One region of the Clostridium malenominatum genome, then DNA from elsewhere that is predicted to be linked to it. Evidence: riboswitches for the same ligand, from Rfam matches in the RefSeq annotation. Region 1 holds a riboswitch; each other region holds the start of a gene.
What was found. A riboswitch is a leader RNA that binds a small molecule or an ion and turns the genes downstream of it on or off. The one in region 1 is predicted to bind S-adenosylmethionine.

Region 1 (5,884 bases):
ACCCCCAAACCCTCTAAAGTCATCACCATAGAAGGAATAGTGCAACCTGTGAAACTTCTTCTATCTTTTTCAAAGGTCATTGTACAAAACACAGGAAGACTTGTATTTTCTTTAGCTGCAAGTACAGCGGCCTTAGCCTCATATAAATCCGTCATAGTTTCTATAATAATTAAATCTACCCCATACTCTTCTCCCACAAGCGCTTGGGCTTTAAATATTTCATATGCTTCTTCAAACTTTAACGTTCCCATAGGCTCTAGCAGTTCACCTATAGGGCCAATATCTAAAGCAAGTAATACATCTTTATTACCTATAGCTTCCCTTCCATTTTCTATAGCAGCTTTTATTATTTCTTCAACGGAATAGATAGATTTACTTAATTTTTTACTATTGCATCCAAAAGTATTGCAAGTTATTATATTAGCCCCAGATGCAATATATTTTTTATGTATATTTACAACAATATCTCTTTTTTCAATGTTTAATACTTCAGGAATTTCTCCTATTTTAAGGCCACTCTTTTGAAGCATAGTTCCCATAGCTCCGTCAAAAATTAATACTTTTTCTCCAATGAGCTCTTTAATTTTCACAACTTTCACCAGTCTTTCTATAATTACAGTTATTTTTATTTAAACAGTTTTCACAGCTCTTTTTATTACTGCTTTTTCCTTTAGGTATTATGCCAACTATTGCAGTTACAGATTTTTTAGGTATAAGCATATTACTTTCTGAAAGATATAGCCCAATGTCCTTATTTCCCTGCAATAATTTTAATAACTCTCCTTGAACATCCAAGGACAAATCTCCATATCCTGGGCTATATCTCCAAGTTAGTTCCTCATAATCGGAGCAAAATTCCTCTTTAATTAAACTTTCAACATAATTACATCCTTCTTCTATAAAAGCAGTAGCACAAGCATTTACTATTAAAGCCTTTAACATATCACATTTTTGATAGTAATTTATTCTCCTATCTATCTCACTACCTAGAGTAGCTGCCAACACTACACACTTAGAAGAATTTTTTAAATGGCTTTTTATATGCTGACCTTTTAGTAAAATTTCAACATCTTTTAATATAACTCCTTTAGATTCCTGTACTATGGAATAAATATTATAAACCCATCTAAATCTAAGAATATTTCTTGTCTCTTCTTTTATATCTTCTATGAGGGGAAGCATATCTTCTCCGCTATTTTTTGAAACACCTAAATATCTAAGAATTTCCCTGCTATCTCCTTTGAAAATCCACTCTTTCATTAATTGTCACCATAGATATTTAGACTAAAGCCTTTTTCCAGTACATATTTTGCATACTCTATTGCCCCGAAAAGAGATAAATCTCTATAGTTTCCACATTGCAAATCATTTGATGCTGGGACTTCTTTAGCTTCAACTACTTCTTTTAAAGACTTTTCTAAAGCTTCTTTTATTTCAGCTGCATCCCTATTACCCCATAGAATTAAATAAAACCCCGTTCTACATCCCATTGGTGATAAATCTATTATTCCTTGCAAATGCTCTCTTAAAAGTCCAGCAAGTAAATGTTCTAGAGCATGTAGTGCTCCCGTTGGAATAGCTTCTTTATTAGGCTGAGTAAATCTTAAATCAAATTTAGTTACAAAATCACCATTCTCACCCTTTAACACAGCACACTTTCTTACGTAAGGTGCTACAACTTTTCTATGATCTAATTCAAAACTTTCAACTTTATTCACAAGTATCTCCTCCTCATTATTCATTTACAGACTTTAATATTGAGCTTATATTTTCTACAATTTTTTTTGCTACATAAGGATTATTCATAGTATAGAGATGAATTGCTTTTACTCCACTAGATAATAAATCCACTATTTGTTCCACTGCATAGGCTATTCCTGCATCTCTTAATGCTTCTTTATCATGCTCATATTTATTAATGATTTTTATAAATTTATCTGGTATTGTTGCACCACAAAGGGTATTAATCGTTTCAATTTGCTTTTTATTTATTATTGGCATTATTCCAGCTTCAATGGGTGTATATATCCCATTTTTATTTAATTTATCAATATAATTATAGAAAATATTATTATCTAAAAACAACTGTGTAATTAAATAATCTACACCTGAATCTACTTTTTCTTTAAGTCTTTTTATATCTTCATCTATATTTTCGCATTGATAATGCCCTTCTGGATAGCATGCCGATGCTATGCCAAAGTTCCCTTTCTCTTTAAGATAATTAATTAGTTCATAAGCATATTTAAAATCACCATATATTTCTCCATTATTAGGTATATCTCCTCTTAATGCCAATATATTTTCAATATTGTTATCTTTTAACTGATTAATTATTTGATCTAAGTTATTTTTTGTTGAGTTTATACATGTAAGGTGCGATAAAGCTTCTATGCCATGCTTATTTTTAATTAAAGAGGAAACCTCACAGGTTTTATTATCCCTAACACTTCCTCCCGCACCGTAGGTAACACTTATATAGTCTCCACCCAAACTACTTATTTCTTCAATAGTATTATATATTTTTTCAATGGTCATCCCTCCTTTAGGTGGAAAAACCTCGAAGGAAAAAACTACTTTCTTCTGGTCAAAAATTTCTTTAATTTTCATTTGTAAGCCCCCTTTTTTAGTAATAAAAAACACCTAAAGGATATTCCTTTAGGTGATTAATTCCTAATATCCTTATCTTTCAGCATAAGCTGCTGGATTTAGCACCTTGTACCACTAAGGTACGGTTGCCGGGTTTCACAGGGCCAGTCCCTCCACCACTCTTGATAAGCAGTATTAAATTACTAATAAGTATATTACAAATTTTATTAAATGTAAATATGAATTTTTACATTTAAGGCCGTATATACGCCCAACCATCTCCTTGTTTTTTTACTAATTCTCCTACTCCAGACGGTACAATGTTAATAGGTTCTATTAATTCTTTCTCATCTATGTTCATTCCCTTTAAAGAATTTTTACAGAGAACAAATTTAACTCCTAGCTTTGATAGTTCATGTATTTCTTTTTCATATTTAAAATCTTTATTTTTAAATTCCTCTACAGCCACACTATTTATTACTAGCTCTATCTGAAGATTTTCTATACCTAAGTCTATTATTAAATTTTTTATGTTATTTAATGATAATTTAATCTTTTCTTTCTCACTTACGTGAAAAATCACTTTATATTCCTTATTCATAACCATATGATTTATTTTCACCCCTAAATTATTTAGTGAAATAATATTATTCCCACATAAGCTAAGGTATCTTCTGAATAATTAAACTTAAGCCCACAGGACTTTAAAATTGCTCCTAAATCTATGCCATAAGCTTCTGCTGAAGATATGGCTTCTTCTGGATAAATACATTCTTCTCCTTTAATATAACTACAATTTTTACATATTACACAGGGCCCTGCTCCCATAGGAAAAATATCTTTCGTATTATACTTATTTTTAAGATGCTTACTTAAACTTCTAGTAAATTGATTATGCGTATCCCTTATTCTATCTGTTTCCTTCCTGTCTTTAATATTTTTCACAGGATGAATTGTTTGATACACAACTCCCTTTGTAAACTTCATTAGGTCGCATTTTAATTTATCTATTTCTCCAACTCCGGGAGGACACATCCAATTAGTACCATAATGCCCACATAAGTTATCTTTGCAGTAGTCCCTAAATTTATTTGAAAACTCCAATTCATCTACTTTAAAAGGTTTAGCATATTTCGCTCCAAAATTTAAAACATCTTTAATAATTTTTTCTTCATTTAGATTATTCATTTAAACTTCATCTCCTTACTAATTCCACACATACAATCTCTGGATTATTAAAAATTCTTTGCGGAAAAACACTGTTTCCAAGTCCTCTACTTACTACCATAGTCGTGCTAGATTCCTTATATAATCCTTTATAATACTTTGGAAAAAATCCTTGATTTGGTGACAATATCCCTCCTATAAAAGGAATAATAATTTGTCCACCGTGGGCATGACCTGAAAAAACTAAATCTATATCTTTTTCTCTATAAAGATTAAATAGTTCAGGTCTATGTGAAAGCAGTATATTAAAACTACCTGCTTTTTTTATTTTTTCTATCTCATCCTCAATAATTTTATTACCTTTATAATCCTCTCCATATCCAGTAGTGCTAAAAGCTGGATCATCTACCCCTAATATAGATATTTCCTCATGGCCTTTTCTTAAAATTATAGATTCATTTCTTAATACAATTACTCCATTTTCATTAAGCTTTTTTTCTAATGAAGAAAACTTTCCTGACCACCCTTCATGATTACCTGTAACATAATATATGGGAGCTATATCTTTAATTTTCTCTACTAATAGCATAGCTTTTTCTTCATTATATTTTCGCCTATCAATTAAATCCCCTGTAATTACAATTATATCAGGATTTTCTTTGATAATTTTGTTTACAATTTTATTATTATCTTTTCCAAAGGTTTTACTATGTAGATCAGAAAGATGTATTATTTTAAAATTGTTGAAGCTATCAGGCAATTTATTATTTAATACTCTGTGCCTTGTCATTACTAAGCTGTTATTTTGAGAGTACAACTGGAAAGTTAATACTATAACAGCTATAACTAATAATACTTTTTTCATTTCTTATTATCTCCATTATCTATTTGTTTCAATATTTTTATATCCAACTTTTCTAATTTTTTATATAAAGTAGTTCTGTGAACACCTAAATCATTTGCTGTTTTTGCTATTTTATAATCATTTTCCATTAAACTTTCAATAATTATATCCTTTTCAAACTCTTTTAATATTAAATCCAAATTATTCATATTTTTGTCTATTGATACACTATTATCCGCTGTTAACAAATTAGATGGAAAATGCTTTATACCGATAATATCCTTATCTGCAATAACATAAGCACTTTCAATAACATTCTTTAACTCTCTTATGTTTCCAGGCCACCTATGATTTAGTAATAATTCTTGCGCTCTTTGAGATATAGTTATATTTGTTTTATATTTTTTATTTAATTCATTTAGAAAATTATTTATAAAAAGTTCTATATCTTCTTTTCTCTGTCTTAGAGGAGGTATTTTAATATTTATTACATTTAACCTATAAAATAAATCTTCTCTAAATTTCTTTTCTTTTATTAATTTTCTTAAGTCTTGATGGGTAGCCGCTATTACTCTAACATCAATAGGTATGGGTTTATATCCCCCTATCTTTTCAATTTCATTTTCTTGCAATACTCTTAATAATTTAGCTTGCATGTGAAGAGGCATGTCTCCAATTTCATCTAAAAATATTGTACCTTTGTTTGCAAGTTGAAATTTACCTTTCTTACCACCTTTTTTGGCTCCAGTAAAAGAACCCTCCTCATATCCAAATAATTCAGATTCTAAAAGCTCATGGGGTATAGCAGCACAATTTATAGTTATTAACGGATTATTCTTTCTAGAGGACCCGTAATGTATAGCATTGGCAAAAACCTCTTTACCCGTTCCTGTCTCTCCATTAATTAGTACTGGAAGATTGCTATTAGATGCCTTTTTAGCAAATTCCATAACTTCTAAAAAACAATGGCTTTTCCCTAATATTTTATTAAAAGCAAACCTAAATTGACCAAGCCTTTGTAGTTCGTCTTTATAATATTTTATTTCCTCATCTTGCTTAAATAGCTTCTTCGCTAACTCCATTGTATGAAGTCTAAATTTCACTTGTGCAACGGCCGCAATAACTTGACCATCTTTCTTTACTGGCGCTCTTGTAACAAACAAAAACTTATCCCCTTTATAGGTTCTATCTCCTACAAGTTCATGTACCATGTCTACCTCTTTAATTCCCATCTTAGCAATTTGAGGCATTTTTGTATTAGGTATAAATTTATTTATATGACAT
Region 2 (5,884 bases), on a different contig from region 1:
GGAAATTATATTATTCGCTAGACCTTTGCAATACTTGCTTATATAATTACAAACATTGGTTACACTTTCTTCATCAGGAACATATATTACCACTCTCTTTTCCAGCTTAAGCCACCATTTTAAATATTCATAAATAGTATAGGGTATATCTGTATTTAAATCTATTTTAGTAGTTATTACTCTAGGTTCTACCAATGGCAATGCACTTTCCATAACAGGAAGATTTATTTCTCTTTTCTTATTGAAAATTCCTTCTATGGAATAGGAAATTAATTTCCCATTATCCGAAGAACATTTAGCCATTATATCAATAATTTCATACTTGTTATATATAGGTAAGCTTCGTATATCATCATAAATTACCAAATCATACTTATTTCTTAATCTTAAAGCATTTTCACAATTACACACTATTAAATTTTTATTAATTTCTATAGCTGCATTTCTTAAATAACCATAGTTTCTTGGTATAGCTCTTCTTTTTAAATTTCTAAATAAATCAATACTCTCTTCTTTTTCATTGGTTATATATAAAACTTTTTTATTTAAGCTTAAAAAGTTCGCTATTGCCTTAGTTAGAACAAAAGAAGAATTGTTAGGAACAGTTACAATATTTAAAAACTGTTCTCCTGAAAATACCCAATTTGAAATTTGTTCAACTATTCCTTCTCTTTCTGAATAAGACTTAGGAATTTTATTTATAAACATACGTTATACACTCCAATATATTTAAGTTTTAATCTACGGCATTCATGATGTTTTCTATTCTCCATTTTAATAAGGAATATCTTTCAAAACTTTTATTATTATCAATCATGAACTTTATAGACTTTAAAGACCCTACTATTACAACTAAACTTTTTGCACGAGTTATACCTGTATATAGTAAATTTCTATTCATAAGCAATGGCGGCCCCATAAAAGCTGGAACTACCACCACCGGGAACTCACTACCCTGGCTTTTATGTATGGTTATAGCATAAGCTAATTCTAATTCATCTAAATACATGCTTTCATATATAACTTTTCTTTCTTCATCAAAAATTACTGTAATGACATCTTTTTCTTCGTCTATATCTTCTATATAGCCCATATCTCCGTTAAATATACCTATTCCTTCATTTTCCCCAAATCCAGCTATTCTTTTCCACTTTAATGAATAGTTATTTTTTATTTGCATAACTTTGTCGCCCACTCTAAATAACATTTCTCTAAATTCTTTTTCTTTCTTATTAGGCGACTTAGGATTTAATACCTGTTGAAGTTTTTCATTTAAATTGTCTACCCCTAAAACTCCTTTTCTCATAGGAGTTAATATTTGAATATGTTTTAGTTTATCCCAACTTTTATTAAAGGTTGGAAGTCTCTTATCTATAAGTCCTACTATGGTGTCTAGAATTACTGTTCCCTCTTCACCATTTATAAAATAGAAGTCCTTATCCTTTTCATTTAGTACTGGCATTTCACCATTATTAATTTTATGAGCATTAAGGGTTATCATACTTTTCGAGGATTGCCTGAATATATCTTTCAATTTTACTACCTTTACACAATTACTTTCAATTAAATCTCTTAAAACATTACCAGGACCTACAGAGGGAAGCTGGTCTACATCTCCCACTATTATGAGTCTTGTACCTAGTGATATGGCCTTTAATAAATTGTGCATTAGTAGTATATCTATCATAGAGGCTTCATCTACAATTATAACGTCACACTGCAAGGGAGACTCCTCTGTTTTTGTAAAAAGCTCCTCTTCTTCACTCATACCCATCTCCAATAATCTATGTATGGTTTTGGCTTCCTTTCCTGTAGCTTCACTCATTCTTTTTGCAGCTCTTCCTGTAGGTGCTGCCATAAAAACTGTCATACCATACTTTTCAAATATTTGGCTTATACAATTTATTATAGTAGTTTTTCCTGTACCTGGCCCCCCTGTAATTATCTCTATCCCACTTATTAAAGCTCCTTTTATAGCTTCCTTCTGAGAGGGTGCAAATTTAATTTGATTATCTTTTTCAAATTTATTAATTTCATCATCCACATCTATTTCTAGTTTATTAAAGTTACACAAAGAAAGTGTAAGAATTTTTTTTGTTACACCTAACTCACAATAAAAATAGGGTATGGTAAAAACATATTGTTCTCCATTACATTCTTCTATTTTAATCTTACCTTCATAAGCATTATATATTAAGCTTTCTTTTATGTGTTCCTCAGCAACTCCAAGAATTTCTATGGCTTCTTTTACAAGTCTATTATATGGCATACAGGTATTACCTAAACCACAAAACTGATTTATAATATATTTTATTCCAGAGCTAATTCTAAAAGGAGAGTTTAATTCTATCCCTAAATTACGAGCAATCTTATCAGAAGTTTTAAAGCCAAAGCCAGCTATATCTTCTGTTAAAATATATGGATTTTCCTTAACTATTCTTATAGAATCATTTTTGTATTTCTTATATATTTTTAAACATTGATTAGTGGTTACTCCGTAATTTTGGAAGAACATCATTACATTTTTTAGCTCTCTTTGTTTATTAAAGGATTCCTGGATAGTAGCTATTTTTTTATCTCCTATGCCTTCTATTTCTTTTAACCTTTCAATATTATTTTCTAAAACATTAAAGGTTTCCTCTCCAAAAATTTCTACCATTTTTTTCGCAGTTACAGGTCCTATGCCAGATATTACTCCTGAAGCTAGATATCTTTCTATACCCTTTGTTGTATTTGGCAAGCTTTCCTCACTAATGTCAACTTTAAATTGCTCCCCAAATTGAGGGTGAGTGACCCATTCCCCTATTAGATTTAATTCTTGGCCCTCAATTATATAGGGTATACATCCCGTAATGGTTATTAGTTTATTTTTTTCTTTTATCCTAGCTACCACATATCCATTTTCATCATTTTTAAAAACAATAGCTTCCACACTTCCCTGTATCTCTGCCATAAAACCTCTCCTAAATTGTTAATTTAATTTATATTATACCATATTATTTCCTTATACAAACAAAAGAGAGGTTATTTAAAACCCCTCCTTTTTTTCGTATATTTTATAAATATTTTTTTATTTCTTCAACTTTATCTAATCTTTCCCATGGAAGATCTAAATCTGTTCTTCCAAAGTGACCATATGCAGCAGTTTGCTTGTAAATAGGTTTTCTTAAATCTAAATAATTAATTATAGCCGCAGGTCTTAAATCAAATGTTTTGTTTATTATATCTACTATTTTATCATCTGATATTTTTCCTGTTTCAAAAGTATCTACAGCAATAGAAACTGGTCTTGCAACTCCTATAGCATAAGCTAATTGGATTTCTATTTTATCTGCCACTCCAGCGGCAACTAGATTTTTAGCTACCCATCTTGCTGCATAGGCTGCGGATCTATCAACCTTTGTAGGATCTTTTCCTGAGAAAGCTCCACCACCGTGTCTTCCATATCCTCCATAGGTATCAACTATTATTTTTCTTCCTGTTAAGCCAGCATCTCCTTGAGGTCCACCTACAACGAATCTTCCCGTTGGATTTATATAGTATTTTGTATTTTCGTCTAGGAGTTCTTGAGGAACCACTTCATTAACTACGTATTTTAGTATATCTTTTTCTATCTCTTCCCTAGTAACCTCTGGACTATGTTGGGTAGATACTACTATAGTGTCTATTCTAACTGGCTTTCCATCTTCATACTCTACCGTAACCTGAGTTTTTCCGTCTGGTCTTAAGTATGAAAGTGTACCATCTTTTCTAACTTCTGATAACTTTCTAGCAAGTTTGTGAGCAGTAGCTATTGGCATTGGCATATATTCCGGAGTTTCATTTGTAGCAAATCCAAACATCATACCTTGGTCTCCAGCACCTATAGCTTCTTCTACATCCTTTTCTCCTTTTTTAGATTCTAAGGATTCATTTACTCCCATGGCAATGTCTGGTGATTGTTCATTAATTGATGTTAATATAGCACAAGTATCACTATCGAAGCCATATTTAGCTCTTGTGTAACCTATGGATTCTATAGTTTCTCTAACAATTTTAGGAATGTCTACATAACAATTAGTTGTTATCTCTCCAACAACTAAAACCATCCCTGTAGTTACTGTAGTTTCACAAGCTACTCTTCCTTTAGGATCTTTTTCAAGTATAGCATCTAACACCGAGTCAGAAATCTGATCACATATCTTATCTGGATGCCCTTCTGTTACTGATTCTGAAGTAAACAATTTTCTCATCTTTTTACCCTCCAATTTAATTTTTATAAAAATAAAACCCCTTCGATAAGAAGAGGTAACAATGTTCCTTTTCTCTTATCTTGCAGATATTATCTGCTGGAATTGGCACCTTAGCATAATAGCTGGTTGCCGGGTTTCATAGGGCCCATTTCCCTCCACCTCTCTTGATAAGAGCTTTTTATTCTATTTTACTCTAAAAACTATAGCATAACCTCATTACCGTGTCAACGGGGAATTTTTTACTTAATCAAAATAAAAAAGACACTATCAACAGTGTCTTTTTTTGGTGGAAGTGGATGGATTCGAACCATCGAAGGTACTACCAACAGATTTACAGTCTGCCCCCTTTAGCCACTCGGGAACACTTCCATATATGGAGCTGGCAATAGGAATCGAACCTACAACCTGCTGATTACAAGTCAGCTGCTCTACCGTTGAGCCATGCCAGCATATTTAATAACTTAACAATCTAAAAATATTAATTAAAATTGGTGGAAGTGGATGGATTCGAACCATCGAAGGTACTACCAACAGATTTACAGTCTGCCCCCTTTAGCCACTCGGGAACACTTCCATTTGTGGAGCTGGCAATAGGAATCGAACCTACAACCTGCTGATTACAAGTCAGCTGCTCTACCGTTGAGCCATGCCAGCACATTTCATTATTAATATTCTTAATTTGTTAACAAGCAATAGTATACATTCTTATTTAATAAAATTCAACCTCGAAAACAGCCATTATGGGCAATGTAACGATTATTACTCTATATTACTCTTATTTCCTTCACATTTCTTCAAATTAATGCATTTAATATAATTATATTCTTTATTTGTTTATAACTTTATATTATAATGCTAGTAGAATATTCGAAAGCTGATAAGGAGATAACTATGCAAAAACTTCTAAGCAAATTAAGAAGAGCTGTAAATGATTTTAAATTAATAGAAAGTGGGGACAAAGTTGCAATAGGCTTATCTGGAGGTAAAGATAGTCTTACTTTACTACATTTGTTAAGTAGGTATAGAACTTTTTCTCCAGAACCCTTTGAATTAATTGTTATTACTATTGATCCTAAAACAGGTGCAGATTTCTCACCATTAGAAAAGTTATGCAATGAACTAAATGTTCCATTTTATTTGATAGAATCTAATATTAAAGAAATAGTTTTTGATATTAGAAAAGAAAAAAATCCTTGCTCTTTATGTGCTAATTTAAGAAGAGGAGTATTAAATGAAAAAGCAAAAGATCTAGGTTGCACTAAAATAGCCTTAGGTCATCATAAAAATGATGCTATAGAAACTCTATTGATGTCTATGTTCTATGAAGGCAGAATAAATAGTTTCTCACCTAAAACCTATTTAAGCAGAAAAGATATAACCGTCATAAGACCTATGGTGTATATAGATGAATTAGAAATTAAAAGCACTGCAGCAAAATATGAGTTTCCTATAATACACAATCCTTGTCCTGCAAATGGACTTACTAAAAGACAATACATGAAGGATTTAACCTATGCACTAGAGAAGGACATTCCCGGATTAAAAGACCATCTACTAGGAGCTTTGATGAACATAGAACAGCTAAATATTTGGGACAAAAGTAAGTTTTAGTTAATTATATTAATATTAAGCCACCCTCTCTCATATACATT
Region 3 (5,884 bases), 260 kb from region 1:
AGCCATCTTTTGAAAGTCTTCTGTAGTTTCTTGATCAATTACGTCGATAATATCATCAATGGTAATAATACCCGTTAATCTGTCTTCCATATCAACCACTGGAACAACAATAATATCATACTTCTTAAACAAACTCGCTACGTACTCTTGATCATTTCCCGTATTTACATATACCACGTCTTTATTCATAACATCTTCGACTTTAAGGTTGTAATCACTAAGTATTAGCTTTCTTAATGAAACTATACCCTCCAGTTTTCTCTCTTCGTTAATAACATAGCAATTATAAATGGTTTCCTTGTTTATACCTGTATATTTAATATGTTCAATGGCCTCCCCTATGGTCATGTTCTTTTTAAGATCTACATACTCAATGGTCATTAAGCTGCCTGCTGAACTTTCAGGGTAATTTAGGAATTCATTTATAAGTTTTCTTTCCTCTACGTTAGAATGTTGTAATATCTTTTTTACTACTTTTGCTGGCATTTCTTCTAATAAGTCTATCATATCATCGAAATATAACTCGTCTATTATATGCTTAATTTCTTTATCCGTAATTGCTGAAATAATATTTTCTTGAACTTCACTACTAATGTAATTAAATACATCAACAGCTAAATCTTTTGGAAGCATTCTAAAAACAAGTATGGATTCCGATACATCTAGGCTCTCTATAATTTCCCCAACGTGAACTGGATTTAAGTTAATTATTTTTTCCCTCACATCAGTGTATTTTTTTTGTTCTATCATGGATAATATTTCGTCGTTTTCCCATTTCATTCACTTCAACTCCTACACATCACCATACCTTTAAAAGTTACGGCATATTTTCCTTTATTCAGTTTTATCATGCATTTATGAGGCTCGGGATCAATATCCATAACTATCACCTTCTATCTATAATATTATAATATAATCCAATACAGCAAAATAAAACTTAGATTTTACCTAAATAAAATCTAAGTTTCACTTACCATAAGTTTACCACACAAACAGGTATATATCAATTAAAAAGCTGGAACTACATTTCCGTCATATTTTTCTTCAATAAATTTTTTAATTTCTGGTGAAGTTAAGGCTTTTGATAACGCTTTTATATTTTCTTTATCCTTATCTTCTTTTCTAACCGCTAAAACATTTGCATAAGGTGAATTTAAGGACTCGATTGCTATAGCATCTTTAGTTGGATTTAATTCTGCTTCAATTGCATAGTTTGCATTAATAACAGCAGCATCCACATCTCCAAGTACTCTTGGAAGCTGAGCAGCATCAAGTTCTGTAATCTTAAAATTCTTTTTGTTTTCTGTTATATCTATTTTAGTTACTAGTTCTCCTGCCTTAACTTTAATTAACCCAGCATTTTCTAATACTCTTAAGGCTCTAGCTCCATTTGTAGGATCATTAGGTATTGCAATTTCTGCTCCATCCTTTAATTCTTTTAAATCTTTAATTTTATTTGAATATAAACCCATTGGCTCTATATGAACCTTTACAGTATAATCCAAATCGTATTTTTTCTCTTCAATAGTTTTATTAAGGAAAGGTACGTGTTGAAAGAAGTTTGCATCCAACTCTTTTTCGGCCAAAGCTGTATTAGGAATTTGATAATCTGTAAATTCTATAATTTTTAAAGCATAACCATCCTTCTCTAATACTTTACCCACTTCCTTTAAAATTTCTGCATGAGGTAATGGAGTTGCTCCTACAACTATTTCTTTTTTAGTTTCCTTTCCTCCTGCTGGAGCTGCAGTATCTTTAGCTTTATCATTTGAAGCTCCACATCCTGCTAATCCTATTGTTAATAATGCTGTTGCTAATAAAATTGATATTTTTTTCATTTTAAATGCCCCCTAAATTTTTATTATTTATTTAAATTTTTATAAACTACATTACCAAAACTCTGAATACACTGAACTAATATTATTAACACTATAACTGTATAAATCATAATATCTGGTTTAAATCTATTGTATCCATAGCTTATAGCTACATGTCCAAGGCCTCCTGCACCAATAGTTCCTGCCATAGCTGAGTAACCAATTAGATTAATAATTGTTAATATTATTCCTCTAATAATTGATGGAAAGGCCTCCTTTAACATAACTTTAAATAATATTTGTATGTTTGTAGCTCCAAAGGACTTTGCCGCCTCAATAAGCCCAGGATCAACTTCCTTTAATGCTGACTCTAGCACCCTTGCCACAAAAGGAGCTGCACCTATGGTAAGCGGCACTATGGCAGCAACTCTACCTATACTTTTTCCAGCAATTAACTTTGTCAATGGTATAATTGATATCATTAATATGATAAAAGGAAAAGATCTTAAAACATTGATTAATAAATCTAAAATACCATATATAAATTTATTTGGCTTTAATCCCTTTTCTTCAGTAACTACGAGAATTATAGATAATATAAATCCAATTATCACTGCAAAGATTGTAGAGTAGCTTACCATGAACAATGTATCCTTTAGCGCAGGTATTAATATGTCCTTATACATTTTACATCACCTCCCAATGAATGGATTTATTATTTAAATAAGTACATATTCTTTTCTCTTGCTCTTTTTCTATATTAATTATCAAGCTTCCTAAAACCTCTTGCCTAAAGCTTTCAAGCTTTCCCCATACAATTGAAAAGTCTACATTTAGCTCCCTAGCCATGGATGTTATTACAGAGCTTTCACTTACTTCCCCTGGAAAAAATATTTTAATATTAACTCCATGATTAGGAAGTAATTCTCCACCTTCTAATAAGTTTTTCAGTTCTCCTTCTGGTTTTAAGAAAAGTTCTTTTACAGGGCCATAAGCTTTTATTTCACCATCTTCAATTAAGGCCACTTTGTTACATACTTCTTTAATTACTTCCATTTGATGAGTTACTATTATTACTGTGATATTTAACTTTTCATTTATCTCCTTAAGAAGAGATAATATAGACTTAGTTGTTTCTGGATCTAAGGCTGAAGTAGCCTCATCACAGAGAAGTATTTTAGGTTCTAAAGTTAGTGCTCTTGCGATAGCTACCCTTTGTTTTTGTCCTCCACTTAATTGTCTAGGATGACTTTTTGATTTGTCCTCTAAACCAACTAATTTCAACAATTCTGTTACTCTTCGTTCTATTTCAAGTTTATTTTTGCCCCAAATTTTCATAGGTAGAGCTATGTTATCATAAACATTTAAAGTGTTTAGTAAATTAAAGTTTTGAAATATCATTCCCATTTCTTTCCTAAGCTCTCTAATTCCCTCTGAACTCAAATTGTTTATCTCGTGACCATCAACGGTTATGCTACCTTGGTTATAATCCTCTAAAGCATTTAAACATCTAAGTAAGGTGGATTTTCCTGCACCACTTCTTCCTATAATTCCAAATATTTCACCTTCATTAATTTCTAGATTAATATCTTTTAATACTACATTATCTTGAAAATTTTTACTTACTCCTTCAATTACTATCATGTCAGTCCCCCTTAAATACTAATAAAATAGACCTGAGAAATTCTCAGGTCTAACCTAATTTTTCTCATCTCCCGGCATATCACCGCAGGAATTAGCACCTCGTATCTCTACAGGTTGCTGGGTTTCACAGGGCCAGTCCCTCCACCTCTCTTGATAAGTTTTATTCAATTAATAAAATAAAGCCTGAGAATAAACTCAGGCTAACAACCTAATTCTTCTCATCTTTCGGCATATCACCGCTGGACTTAGCACCTTGTATTTCTACAGGTTGCTGGGTTTCACAGGGCCAGTCCCTCCACCTCTCTTGATAAGTAATGATATTGTATTTGCTTTTTTTATTATTATATAGGCATTATGATATATTGTCAACAGTAAATTTTAATTTTTATATTTTTTCAAATAGCTTTCTTTATTAGAGATTATTTTTTTAATGGCATATACAAAGTAATCTACTTCCTCTAAGGTGTTATAAATTCCAAAGCTTATCCTCACCATGCCCGGCCTACTACCCGCAAGTTTGGATATTTTCTTAACCTCTTCCTCACTAATATTTAATAGTCTTTGTATATATGGGTGAGCACAAAAACACCCACTTCTTACTCCAATACCAAACTCATAGGATAATATTTTAGCTACAGTCTCATGATACATTCCATCTACATTAAATGTGATAATAGAGACATTTTTATTACAGTCACTGCAATACATATTTAGACCTTTCACCCTCTGCAATGACCTTATAGCATGTTTTAACAGTCTATTTTCGTATTCTTCAATATTCTTCATACCCAATTTATCTAAAGTTTTAATAGCTGATGTAAGAGCTACAACCCCTACAACATTTGGTGACCCAGACTCGTCCTTTTCAGGAGTGTGAAGCCATTTAACAGAATCTAAAGTTACAACATCTACAGTTCCTCCGCCACTATAATCTGGTGGCAAATTCTCTAATTCATCTTTTGCACCAATTAACACCCCTATTCCAAAAGGTGCATACATTTTATGTGCAGAAAATACTAAATAATCTATATGCTCTTCAGAATCTATAGCCTTCACATTAACTGGTGCATGTGGAACTAGCTGTGCTCCATCTACTAATATTTTAGCACCATATTTATGTGCAATTCTCGCTATATAATGAATGTCGTTTTTATATCCGGTAACGTTTGAGGCTCCAGTAACTGCAACAAGTTTGACTTTACCTCCATGCTTTTTTAATCTTTCTTCTAAATCATTTAAACATAATTTACCGTGATTATCTATTTTAACATGCTCTAATTTAAACTTTCTCCATGGAAGATCATTTGAATGGTGTTCCATCTCTGTAGATAAAATAATGTCATCTTTATATTTATTATATAACATATTAGACAATTTATTTATAGCTTCCGTAGTATTTTTAACAAATATCACTGACGAATTATTTAAATCCGCCCCCACAAATTTTGCTACAACCTTTCTTCCATCATCATAAAGTTTAGTTGATACCTGAGATTTATACCCCATACCCCTGTGAATCGATGAGTAATAAGGTAAAAAGTCTAATAAGTCTTCAACAACCTTTTTAAATGCCGGAGTGGTTGCAGCATTATCTAAATTTACATATCTTACTTTTCTACCATCAATTAAAGGTACTATTGCATTTTCCCCTAATACTAAATTATAATTATTATACATTATTTTCCACCCCTAATATTTCTCTTTATATATACTATGAGAATAGGGTAAAATGAAACCTTAATTTTAATCTATTTTTTTGCATACTTATCAATTATGGTTCTTGTAACAATAAGATAAATAATTAAATTACTAGGAGTATTTAATATACCAAAAATTCCCCATAGCCAATAATTTTTTTCTCCTCTTTTTTTGGCATCATTAAACATCCATAGTCCTTGTAGGAGAAGTATTGGAATAAGAATTATTAAACCAATCAACTGCAATCCATCTAATTTCATATATTACTTCCCTCCGTTATTCTACTTTTAGAAATAGGTATTATGATGATTGGCCCTATTAGAAGCATAAATACTTGAAAATAAACCATATATCTAATTCCTAGAATAAAAAATATACTATACAAAAGGACTATTATACAAAAAGATATCCCTATAAAAAGTAAATTTTCTCGTCTCTTTTTTCTACTTTCCATAATATTTAATGCATTTTCAATTATATCCTCTATATCTAAGTCAATTTGAAATTGATCTTCTGAAAGAATACTCATGAACTCTTCCATTTTATCTATTTCTTTATTATCATTCATCAATTATACCCCTTTCCTTCATTTTTCTTATAATAATTTTTATTGAATTATGAAGTCTTGATCTAACAGTGCCAATAGGGCATTTCATTATATGCGCAATTTCTTCATAACTAAAGTTGTAGTAGTGCTTTAATATAAAAACCGTTCTTTTTTCATA

Region 2: linked by a shared signal. The riboswitch ahead of metK (methionine adenosyltransferase) and the one ahead of metF (methylenetetrahydrofolate reductase [NAD(P)H]) in region 1 are both predicted to bind S-adenosylmethionine.
Region 3: linked by a shared signal. The riboswitch ahead of ABDZ69_RS08160 (methionine ABC transporter ATP-binding protein) and the one ahead of metF (methylenetetrahydrofolate reductase [NAD(P)H]) in region 1 are both predicted to bind S-adenosylmethionine.

What each region holds. Positions count from the first base shown of each region.
Region 1 is NZ_BAAACF010000001.1:1,865,803-1,871,686, forward strand. Features, by position in the region: gene ABDZ69_RS09485 (homocysteine S-methyltransferase family protein) at 1-590, opposite strand, end outside; gene ABDZ69_RS09490 (vitamin B12 dependent-methionine synthase activation domain-containing protein) at 580-1,260, opposite strand; gene ABDZ69_RS09495 (S-ribosylhomocysteine lyase) at 1,260-1,718, opposite strand; gene metF (methylenetetrahydrofolate reductase [NAD(P)H]) at 1,735-2,610, opposite strand; SAM riboswitch class I at 2,680-2,781, opposite strand; gene ABDZ69_RS09505 (DsrE family protein) at 2,843-3,190, opposite strand; gene ABDZ69_RS09510 (DUF2284 domain-containing protein) at 3,223-3,777, opposite strand; gene ABDZ69_RS09515 (metallophosphoesterase) at 3,785-4,621, opposite strand; gene ABDZ69_RS09520 (sigma-54 interaction domain-containing protein) at 4,618-5,884, opposite strand, start outside.
Region 2 is NZ_BAAACF010000003.1:350,896-356,779, forward strand. Features, by position in the region: gene ABDZ69_RS13515 (hypothetical protein) at 1-708, opposite strand, end outside; gene recD2 (SF1B family DNA helicase RecD2) at 737-2,953, opposite strand; gene metK (methionine adenosyltransferase) at 3,057-4,232, opposite strand; SAM riboswitch class I at 4,305-4,406, opposite strand; tRNA gene ABDZ69_RS13530 (tRNA-Tyr) at 4,517-4,601, opposite strand; tRNA gene ABDZ69_RS13535 (tRNA-Thr) at 4,607-4,681, opposite strand; tRNA gene ABDZ69_RS13540 (tRNA-Tyr) at 4,722-4,806, opposite strand; tRNA gene ABDZ69_RS13545 (tRNA-Thr) at 4,812-4,886, opposite strand; gene ABDZ69_RS13550 (tRNA 2-thiocytidine biosynthesis TtcA family protein) at 5,124-5,843, shown strand.
Region 3 is NZ_BAAACF010000001.1:1,602,478-1,608,361, forward strand. Features, by position in the region: gene mgtE (magnesium transporter) at 1-780, opposite strand, end outside; gene ABDZ69_RS08150 (MetQ/NlpA family ABC transporter substrate-binding protein) at 1,008-1,838, opposite strand; gene ABDZ69_RS08155 (methionine ABC transporter permease) at 1,862-2,503, opposite strand; gene ABDZ69_RS08160 (methionine ABC transporter ATP-binding protein) at 2,505-3,461, opposite strand; SAM riboswitch class I at 3,523-3,621, opposite strand; SAM riboswitch class I at 3,677-3,775, opposite strand; gene ABDZ69_RS08165 (aminotransferase class V-fold PLP-dependent enzyme) at 3,840-5,138, opposite strand; gene ABDZ69_RS08170 (sigmaY antisigma factor component) at 5,210-5,419, opposite strand; gene ABDZ69_RS08175 (hypothetical protein) at 5,416-5,727, opposite strand; gene sigY (RNA polymerase sigma factor SigY) at 5,720-5,884, opposite strand, start outside.